Regions from separate parts of the Nocardia sp. CA-136227 genome, predicted to be linked through region 1. Evidence: riboswitches for the same ligand, from Rfam matches in the RefSeq annotation. Region 1 holds a riboswitch; each other region holds the start of a gene.
The links. Region 1 has a riboswitch for S-adenosylmethionine ahead of ACQP06_RS33365 (ABC transporter substrate-binding protein). Riboswitches for the same ligand answer to the same signal wherever they lie in the genome.
Positions count from the first base shown of each region.

Region 2: another riboswitch for S-adenosylmethionine. It lies ahead of ACQP06_RS33835 (rhodanese-like domain-containing protein); the one in region 1 lies ahead of ACQP06_RS33365 (ABC transporter substrate-binding protein).
Region 3: another riboswitch for S-adenosylmethionine. It lies ahead of ACQP06_RS02105 (aminotransferase class V-fold PLP-dependent enzyme); the one in region 1 lies ahead of ACQP06_RS33365 (ABC transporter substrate-binding protein).

Region 1 is NZ_CP192081.1:7,202,928-7,206,108, forward strand. Features, by position in the region: gene ACQP06_RS33360 (ABC transporter permease) at 1-605, opposite strand, end outside; gene ACQP06_RS33365 (ABC transporter substrate-binding protein) at 606-1,766, opposite strand; SAM riboswitch class IV at 1,838-1,956, opposite strand; gene ACQP06_RS33370 (HAD family hydrolase) at 2,112-2,723, opposite strand; gene ACQP06_RS33375 (GNAT family N-acetyltransferase) at 2,812-3,181, shown strand, end outside.
Region 2 is NZ_CP192081.1:7,303,681-7,306,861, forward strand. Features, by position in the region: gene ACQP06_RS33830 (O-succinylhomoserine sulfhydrylase) at 57-1,271, opposite strand; gene ACQP06_RS33835 (rhodanese-like domain-containing protein) at 1,268-1,690, opposite strand; SAM riboswitch class IV at 1,705-1,820, opposite strand; gene ACQP06_RS33840 (Rv0361 family membrane protein) at 1,884-2,318, opposite strand; gene ACQP06_RS33845 (FAD-dependent oxidoreductase) at 2,541-3,181, shown strand, end outside.
Region 3 is NZ_CP192081.1:456,795-459,975, forward strand. Features, by position in the region: gene ACQP06_RS02105 (aminotransferase class V-fold PLP-dependent enzyme) at 1-1,267, opposite strand, end outside; SAM riboswitch class IV at 1,323-1,436, opposite strand; gene ACQP06_RS02110 (heme oxygenase (biliverdin-producing)) at 1,747-2,415, shown strand; gene ACQP06_RS02115 (LysE family translocator) at 2,570-3,181, shown strand, end outside.

The sequences.
Region 1 (3,181 bases):
ATGCCGGCCAGCCCGCCCAGCCCGGAGGCGATGGCGAAGGCCAGCGACTGCACCCGCCCGACCCCGATGCCCATCTGCGCGGCGGCATCCGGATCCTGCGCGGTCGCGCGGATCGCCAGCCCGTGCCGGCTGAACCGCAGGAACGCCCACAGCCCGCCCATCACCAGCAGGGTGATGGCGAACATGGCCACGTCCGAGGTGCCGAACCGTACCCCGCCCACCTGGAAGTTGTTGGTGGACAACACCTGCGGGAACGGCCGGGTGTCCGGCCCGAACACCAGGGCCACCACGTTCTCGATGATGAGCCCCACCGCCACCGTCGCCAGCAGCGCCGCGATGGCCGGGGCCCGGCGCAGCGGCCGCACCGCCAGCACGTCGATGGCCACACCGACCAGCGCCGTCACCGCCACCACCACGACCAGCGCGGCCCACCACGGCACCCCGTGCTGGGCGATCAGCCACCAGCCCAGCACCGAACCGAACGCGAAGATCGCGCCGTGCGCGAAATTGATGACATTGCTGACCCCGAAGATCAGGGTGATGCCCACGGCGATCAGCGCGTACGCATTGCCGTGGACCAGACCCGCGATGAGCGTGTCGAACATCTACTTCTTGCTTCCGACCGGTACGAACTTGCCGTTCTGCAGAATCAGCTCGATCGGCTTCACCCCGCTGGGACGGCGCGTCTGCTGATCGAAGGCGAAGGTGCCCAAGCCGATTCCGTCGAAGTCCTTGACCTCGCGCAGCCCCTTCAGCACGCCCTCCCGGGTCGCGCCGCCCGCCTTGGCGGCCTTCACCACCGCGTTCAGCGCGTCATAGGCGTACACATTGAAATCGCCCGGGTCGGTATTGAACTTGGCCCGGAACTTGGTGACGAAGTTCTGCACCTTCGGGCTCGGATCCGACGGCGTGAACACACCGTTCACGATGTCGCCCTCGGCCGCGGCGCCCGCCAGCTCGATGAACTGCGGCGTGTTCTGCCCGCCGAAGAACTGCCCGGTGAATCCGACATCCCGCAGCTGCTTGACCACCAGCGCACCGTCCGGTCCGTACCCCAGGTGCACGAAGGCCTCCGGGTTGGCGTCCCGGCCCTTGATCAAGACCGGCCGGAAGTCCTGCGAATCCGGCAGGATCGCCGAGGAATAGGCGATCTCGATGCCCTTCTCCTTGGCGAACTGCTCGAAGTACTTGAAAGCCTGCTTACCCCAGTCGGTTTCGAGGTAGACGACCGAGACCTTCTTCGCCTTGGAGCGCACCCACTCGGCATTGCGCTCCTGGTACACGTCCAACGTGATGGACGGACTCCACGAATAGTCCCCCGCCTTGGTGAAATCCACCGCGGAGTTGGTGAACCCGTACTGCACCAGCTTGCCCCGGTTGTACACCGGCGACGCCGCGATCGACGCGGGCGACGAGAAGTCGCCCAGCTCCGCGATGATCGACTGATCACCCACGAACTTGGTCGCGATCGGCACCGTCTGCTTCGGATCCGACTGCGAATCCTCCCACTTCAGCGCCACCTTCTTGCCATTGATCCCGCCCGCGGCATTGATCTCGTCGAGCGCCAGGTCGAACCCCTGCTGCCAGAGCCGCCCGTACTCGGCGGAATTGCCCGTCTTCGGCCCCGACACCCCGAAATACACGGTGTCCGAACTGCTTCCGGACGATTCGCTACCGCAGGCCGCCGCCAGACTCGCGACCAACGCCGCCGCCCCGACACCCACCGCCACCCGGAAACCACGCGACCGGGACAAGATCCTGCTCATTGCTACCTCTACATTCGCGCACCGGCACACGGCCGGGCAGGGGGACACGACCGCGACAGAGGAATGCGCGGTCCTGGCGCTTGCGCCACCCGGTCGGGCAACGCCTGGTCGTCACCCGGGGCACCCCACCGCCCACGCGAGGGTTGCCGATCAGCGAGCCGGGGCTCGAAAAACGCTGATACTCGTGACCGTGTCCAGAAAGGTAGCCGTGACAACCGGCGGTCGACACCGTTCGAATCACCCTGATGCCAAACGCCGCCCGGCCCCGCCGCCGGGAAATCCCCTGTCACCCCCGCGAATTGCCCCCGCGGCCGCATCGCCCCCCGCCGATGCCGCCGCTCACCCCTATGTCAGATGCGCGGTCAGCCAGGCCGGGAACTCGGTCAGGTCCCGCAGCACCACGTCCGCGCCGGCCGCCGACAACTCCTCGGCCGCGTACGGTCCGGTCGTCACCGCCACCGAGGTCGCGTCCGCCACCTTGGCCGCGCGCACGTCACCGAGATGATCACCCACATAGATCGAGGCGCCGCGCTCGAGCAGCACCTCCCCCTTCTCCTCCGCCCAGGCCCCGCCGACCAGTTCGTCGACCGCCAGCCCCAGATGATCCAGATGCAGCTGCGCGTGCGGCCCGTTCTTCGCGGTGATCACCAGCACCCGGCCCCCGGCCTCGTGCACCGCGGCCAGCGCGTCCACCACACCGGGCAGATGATCCGACGCGTGCACCGCCAACTCCGGGTACATCTCCCGGTACATGGCCACCACACCCGGCACCTCGTGCTCCGGGAACCACTGCGCCGCCTCGTGCGCCAGCGGCGGACCCAGCCGCGACACCACCAGCTCCGAATCGATCGCCACCCCGGTCCTGGCGGCCACCGCGTCCCACACCGCGGCGATCCCCGGCCGCGAATCGATCAGCGTCATATCCAGGTCGAATCCGACCACCAGGTCACCAGCCACATCCCGAACCCTACGGGCCGCGGAAAATCGGAGGCCCCGCGGCAGGGCCGCCACCTAAGCTCGGACCATGCCGAGCGATCAGGGAACGCTGTTCTGTGGAACCGACCTCGCCGCCCGCATCGAGGGCGTCGAAACCGAACTGATCGCCAAGGGCAGCGCGGCCGGCGCGGCCCGGCTCGGACCGGACACCGGCTTCGTGATCCCCCTCGCGGGCGGGGTCGCGTCCTTCGCCGAGGACGGGTCGCCGCTGAACAAGATCGCCGGGCTCGGCTTCGCGGGGATACCCGACGAGGCCGAACTCGACGAGATCGAGCGGCTGTTCGCGGCCCGCAAGACGCCCGTGCAGGCCGAGGTCTCCCAACTCGGCGACCCCGGCGTCGGGGAACTGCTCACCGGACGCGGGTACCGGCTGGTGTCGTTCGAGAACGTGCTCGGCCGCGAACTCGGCGCCGCGCTGA
Region 2 (3,181 bases), 100 kb from region 1:
TGAACGACGAAGGGCCGGAACCCCATGGGTTCCGGCCCTGTCGACTACTCGTCGGCTCAGCTCAACGCGTGATCCAGATCGTTGAGCAGATCCTCCACGTCCTCCAGACCGATGGAGACGCGCAGCACGCCATCGGTAATGCCCACGGCCGCACGGCCTTCCGGCCCCATCGCCCGGTGGGTGGTGGTGGCCGGGTGGGTGATCAGCGTCTTCGCGTCACCGAGGTTGTTGGAGATGTCGATGATCCGCAGCCGGTTCAGCACCTCGAACGCGCGCTTCTTGGCCTCGTTGTCGCCGGCCTTCAGCTCGAAGGTGATCACCGTGCCGCCGCCCGACATCTGGCGCTTGGCCAGCTCGAACTGCGGATGCGAGGACAGGAACGGGTACTTCACCCACGCCACCGCCGGATGCGACTCCAGGAACTGGGCGATCTTCAACGCCGAGTCCACCGACTGGCGCAGGCGCAGCGGCATCGTCTCCAGACCCTTGAGCAGGGTCCAGGCATTGAACGGGCTCAGCGCCGGACCGGTGTGGCGCATCAGGTTCTTCACCGGGCCGTCGATGTACTCCCGCGGACCCAGGATCGCGCCGCCGAGCACCCGGCCCTGGCCGTCGATGTGCTTGGTGCCCGAGTAGACGGTGATGTCCGCGCCGAGATCGAAGCCGCGCTGCAGCAGCGGGGTGGCGAAGACGTTGTCCAGCACCACCTTCGCGCCCGCCGCGTGCGCCAGATCCGAGACCGCGCGCACATCGGTGAGGGTCTGCATCGGGTTCGAGGGGGTCTCGAAGAAGACGGCCTGGGTGGGGACGGACAGCGCCTGCTCCCACTGGTTCAGGTCCTCGCCGTCGACGAACACCGTCTCCACGCCCCAGCGCGGCAGGATCTCGTTGGCCACCACGAAGCAGGAGCCGAACAGGCTGCGCGCCGCGACCAGCCGGTCACCGGCGGACAGCAGCGCGCCCAGCGCGGTGAACACCGCCGACATGCCCGACGCGGTCGCGAAACAGGCTTCCGCGCCGTCGATCAGGCGCAGCCGCTCCTCGAACATCGCGACCGTCGGGTTGCCGTAGCGCGAGTACACGAAGTGCTCGATATCGCCGGTGAAGGAGGCCTCGGCCGCCTCGGCGCTCTCGTAGACGAAACCCGAATTGAGGAACAGCGCCTCGGAGGTCTCGTCGAAGCCGGAACGCCGGGTGCCGCCGCGGACCGCCTGGGTGGCGGGGCCGACGCCCTCGGGGAGCGGTTTCTCGAAAGAGCCGCCGGTGATCATGACTGCCTCCACGGAAGTCCGTCGGCGCGCCAGCCGGTGCTGCCGCGGTGGCCTTGGCCGTCGAGCGCACCCTCGAAGCCGTCGACCACATTGAACGAGGGGGTGATGCCGAGTGTGGTGGCGGCGGTGGCCGCGCCGATCGAACGCTGGCCGGAGCGACAGATGAAGATGACGGGCGCGTCCGAGTCCGGGGTCCGGTGGGCCAGCGACTGCTTCAGCAGGTCGGTGAACCGGGCATTGGGGGTACCGGTGACGTCGACCCACTCGATCAGCGCGGTCGGACGGCCGATGCCGCCGGTGTCGGGCACGCCGACGAACCGCCACTCGGCCTCGGTACGCACGTCCACCAGGACCGCATCGGGGTTGTCGCGCAACAACTCCCACGCCTGCTTGGGCGTGATGTCACCTGCGTAGCTCACTTGTACCTCCTGAGAATCCGCACTTGCCGCACCGCTGTCCGATGCGAGGCCAGGTCGTCACCCGGAGCACCCCACCGCGGAGGAGGGTTGCCGACCAGCCAGCCGGGGCTTGGCGCTGGTACTCATGACCTGGGATTGAGATTGCCGAAGAACCGTCCCCACTGTCAAACCCCAGTGAGGTATTCGGCCGTTGTCACGAATTACAGACCAACCAGCGGGAATTCTCCTTGGCGAAGTGCCACGTCGACGTCGTCGGCGCCCCGGCGACGGTGAACGTGACCTGCGCGGTGGCCTGGTCGCCCGTGACGGACGCGTCGGTCAGCTTGTCGAAGGCGATCGAGCCGCCGGTCGCGGTGGCCGCCTTCAGCGGCGAGGCGTTCTCGTCGAATCCCTTGCAGGACAGCACCGGGTCGTACTTCCCGGAGTCGTTGCGGGCCATCACGAACTTGGTCGCCGCCAGCGAGAGCCGATCGGAATCTGTGACATTCTTCTCAACCGGCGACACGACCGACGCGATCACGATTCCCAGGATCACCACCGCGATGATTCCCGCCGCCACCAGGAACGGCCACATGCTGCGGGTCTCGTTCTGGTCGATCCGGATCGGGGTCTCCTCGGCGTCGCTCATGGGTAGATCATGCCTGGTCCCCTTGTGCGGGCCGCCGCGTGCCATCGATAGAATCAGCAGAATTTCCCGCCCCAGCGCGGGAATAGCAAGACTACGCAGCAACGCTGCAGCGTCGGGGGCCAACGGAGGCCGCCGAGGCCAGAGCGTCAACTTAGCCTAAGCTAAGAGCGACGGCTGAGTTTTGACGGCAAGTTAGTTTCGACCCAAAGGGTGCGCGGAAGAATGACCGAACAGAGTGCAGCGACCCGCCCGCTACGCATTGCGATCGTGGGCGCAGGACCGGCCGGCATCTACGCCGCCGACGCGTTGATGAAGTCCGACGCGGACGTGAGCATCGATCTCTACGAGCGCATGCCCGCGCCCTTCGGCCTGATCCGCTACGGCGTGGCGCCGGACCACCCGCGCATCAAGGGCATCATCACCGCGCTGCACAAGGTGCTCGACAAGCCGCAGGTCCGCCTGCTGGGCAATATCGACTACGGCGTCGACATCACCCTCGAGGACCTGCAGCAGTTCTACGACGCGGTCATCTTCTCCACCGGCGCCAACGCCGACCGCGCGCTGGGCGTCCCGGGCATCGACCTGGACGGCTCCTACGGCGCCGCGGACTTCGTGTCCTGGTACGACGGCCACCCCGACGTCGCCCGCACCTGGCCGCTGGAGGCGGAGAAGGTCGCCGTCCTCGGCGTCGGCAACGTCGCCCTCGACGTGGCGCGCGTGCTCGCCAAGACCGGCGACGAGCTGCTGCCGACCGAGATCCCGCCGAACGTCTACGAGGGCCTCCAGGCCAACAAGGCGCTCGAGGTGCACGTGTTCGGCCGCCGCGGTCCCGCGCAGGCCAAGTTCACCCCGCTCGAGCTGCG
Region 3 (3,181 bases), 920 kb from region 1:
GGGTTTCCGGGACTGGGTTCCAGTGGCCGTCGGTGCGGGCGTAATCCCAGCTCGGACCGTGCTCGACCAGGGTGGCGACGGCGTCGATGAGGCGGTCCACGTCGGCGGCGGTGGTGCCGAGTCCGATGCTGGCGCGCAGCGCCGCGTCCACCCCGAGCCGCGACAGCAGCGGGTGCGCGCAGAACCGTCCGTCGCGCACACCGATCCCGTGTTCGGCGGAGAGGTACGCGGCCACCTGGCCGGGCTCGAAGCCGTCGACCGTGAACGCGACGATGCCGACGGCGTCGGTGCTGTCGCGCCACACGCGCAGGAAGTTCACGCCCGGAACGGTTTTCAGCCCGTAGCGCAGCCGGTGGGTGAGGTACTGCTCGTGCTCGACGACGGTGGTCTCGTCCAGGTCTGCGAGCGCGTCGCAGGCGGCGGCCAGGGCGGCCACCCCGAGCACGTTCGGGGAACCGGCCTCGTGGCGCTGCGGCGCGGGCGCCCACTCCACGCTGTCGGCGGTGACCGAGCGCACCGCGCCGCCGCCCGCCAGGTACGGCTCGGCGGCGTCGAGCCAGTCCCGGCGGCCGACCAGGACGCCGGCGCCGAACGGCGCGTACGCCTTGTGCCCGGAGAAGGCCAGGTAGTCGATGCCGGTGGTGCGCAGGTCGATCCGTCGGTGCGGGGCCAGCTGGGCGGCGTCGACCAGGATGCGGGTGCCGCACTGGTGCGCGATCCAGGCCAGCCGTTCCAGCGGCAGCAGTTCGCCGGTCACATTGGAAGCGCCGGTAACCGCCAGCAGCGCAGCGGGTTTCGAGCACAGTTCGGCGACCAGTCGCTGGATGGTCTCCTCGATGGTGTCGGCGACCGGCACCACGCGGCGGCCGTGCCGGGTCCAGGGCAGGAAGTTGGCGTGGTGTTCGACATCCAGCACCACGGTGTCGCCGGGCACGCACGCGGCCAGCAGGTTCAGCGAGTCGGTGGTGTTGCGGGTGAAGACCACCACCTGGTCGTCGGCGGCGTCGAGGAAGCGGGCGACGGAGCCGCGGGCCGATTCGTAGCAGTCGGTGGAGACGCGGGAGGCGTATCCGGCGCCGCGGTGCACGCTGGCGTAGAACGGCAGCAGGTCGGCGACCCGGTCGGTGACCTGCCGCAACGCGGGCGCGCTGGCGGCGTAGTCGAAGTTGGCGTAGCCCGTGGTCCCGCCCTGGACCAGCGGAACCCGGAGGTCACAGCCGGACACGGTGGCGAGGGGAGCACAGGTCTGGTCGGCGAAAGCGGTCATCACAAATCCCATCGGATTCAGGGGACACGCGATCGGAAAACAGGAATCGATCGTGAGTCCGCGCTTGCCGCGCCCGGTCGGGCGACGGCCCGGTCGTCACCCGGAGCACCCCGCCGCGGTGGAGGGTTGCCGACCAGCTAGCCGGGGCTTAGCGCTGGTACTCATGACCTGAGTGCGAGATTGGCAGACGCGTCGCGGGCTTGTCAACCCTGCCCGGCCCGGCCTGCCGGGTCAGATCTTCACGGCGGAGACGCAGCGTTCGAGGCCGGGGACCGTTCGCCGCCGCGGACCGCACACGACCTCCAGGCCCGCTGAGAACCTGTGACCAACGGCACCGGCGAATCGGAAAAATCATCCGAAAGTTGGAGTGGGTGGGCCGCAAAGTTCGAATCGCGCGATCGTTGCTGGGGCGTAGTGTCGATGAGGAAGTTAGGGTAGCCAAAGTGGTGCCCCCGGAGTTGACCACGAGGAGCCCGACCATGTTGGACACGGACACCGCCGCCGCCCCGTTCTCGACGCTCATTCGCACCGCGACCGAGCAGCAGCACAACGAGGCCGAGCACTCCACGTTCATGCGTGACCTGCTCACCGGCCAGCTCGGCGTCGAGGCCTTCCTCCGCTACACCGGCCAGCTCTGGTTCGTCTACGAGGCCCTCGAAAAGCATTCCGCCACACTGGCATCCGACTCCGTCGCGGGCCCGTTCGTGAAGCCGGAACTGGCGCGCCTGGCCGCGCTCGAGACCGACCTGGCCCACCTGGGCGGCGCGAACTGGCGCGACGAGCTGCAGCCGCTGCCGGCCACCGCCGCCTACGCCGCCCGCATCGAAGAGTGCGCGCAGGAGTGGCCGGCCGGGTACGTCGTCCACCACTACACCCGCTACCTGGGTGATCTCTCCGGCGGCCAGGTCATCCGCGGCACCGCCGAGAAGCTGTGGGACCTGCCCAAGAAGGGCGACGGCGTGCGCTTCTACGTCTTCGACGAGATCACCAATCCGGCCGCGTTCAAGCGCGAGTACCGCGAGGCCCTGGACCAGCTTCCCCTCGAAGGTCCCGAAGTCGATCGCGTGCTCGACGAGGCGCGACTGGCGTTCACGATGAACACCGATCTGTTCCGTGAACTCGGTGCGGAGTTCGGCGCGCGGAACTAGAACACCGTCACCAGAGGCCGTCGCGCTCCGTCCACCAGGCGGGGGCGGCGGCCTTCGCCGTGCTCGGGGACGCACCGTTGGCCCTGCTCGTCGGGGGCAGGGTCAGCGATATCACCCTTGCGTCGCGTCGCCGCGATGGGTTGCCATGGAGGGCATGAGTCTTCCGCTGCTGTTGAGTTTCGCGGGGTTGTGCGTGCTGCTGGCGCTCACACCGGGTCCCGATACCTTTCTGGTGCTGCGATTCTCGATGGCCGGACCGCGACCCGGGATCGCGGCGGCGGTGGGCTCGGCGTTCGGCGGGATCGTCTGGGCGACGGTGGTGGCGGCCGGAGTGGCGGCGCTGCTGGAACAGTCGGCGACCGCGTATCGCACGCTGAAGGTGATCGGCGGAATCTACCTGCTGTACCTGGGGATTCGGGCGCTGGTCGAGCATCGGCGCGCACGGAACGCGGAGGCCGAGCCGGAGGTGACGGTCGCGCAGGGCACGCCGGCGTCGATGCGCTCGGCGTTCGCTGCCGGATTGCTGTCCTGTGTTTTCAACCCGAAGGTGGGGTTGTTCTACCTCGCGGTGCTGCCGCAGTTCCTGACCGAGGTGACCTTCCTGAACACGCTCACCCTCGGCGCCATCGAATCCAGCATCGCGGCGATCGAGATGATCCTGCTCGCGGTGGCCGCCGCCCGCGCGGTCACGCTGTTGAAGCGGCCGCGGATCCGGGCCCGGCTGGAACAGGCGAGCGCGGCCATCCTGGCGGCGCTGGGTATCGGC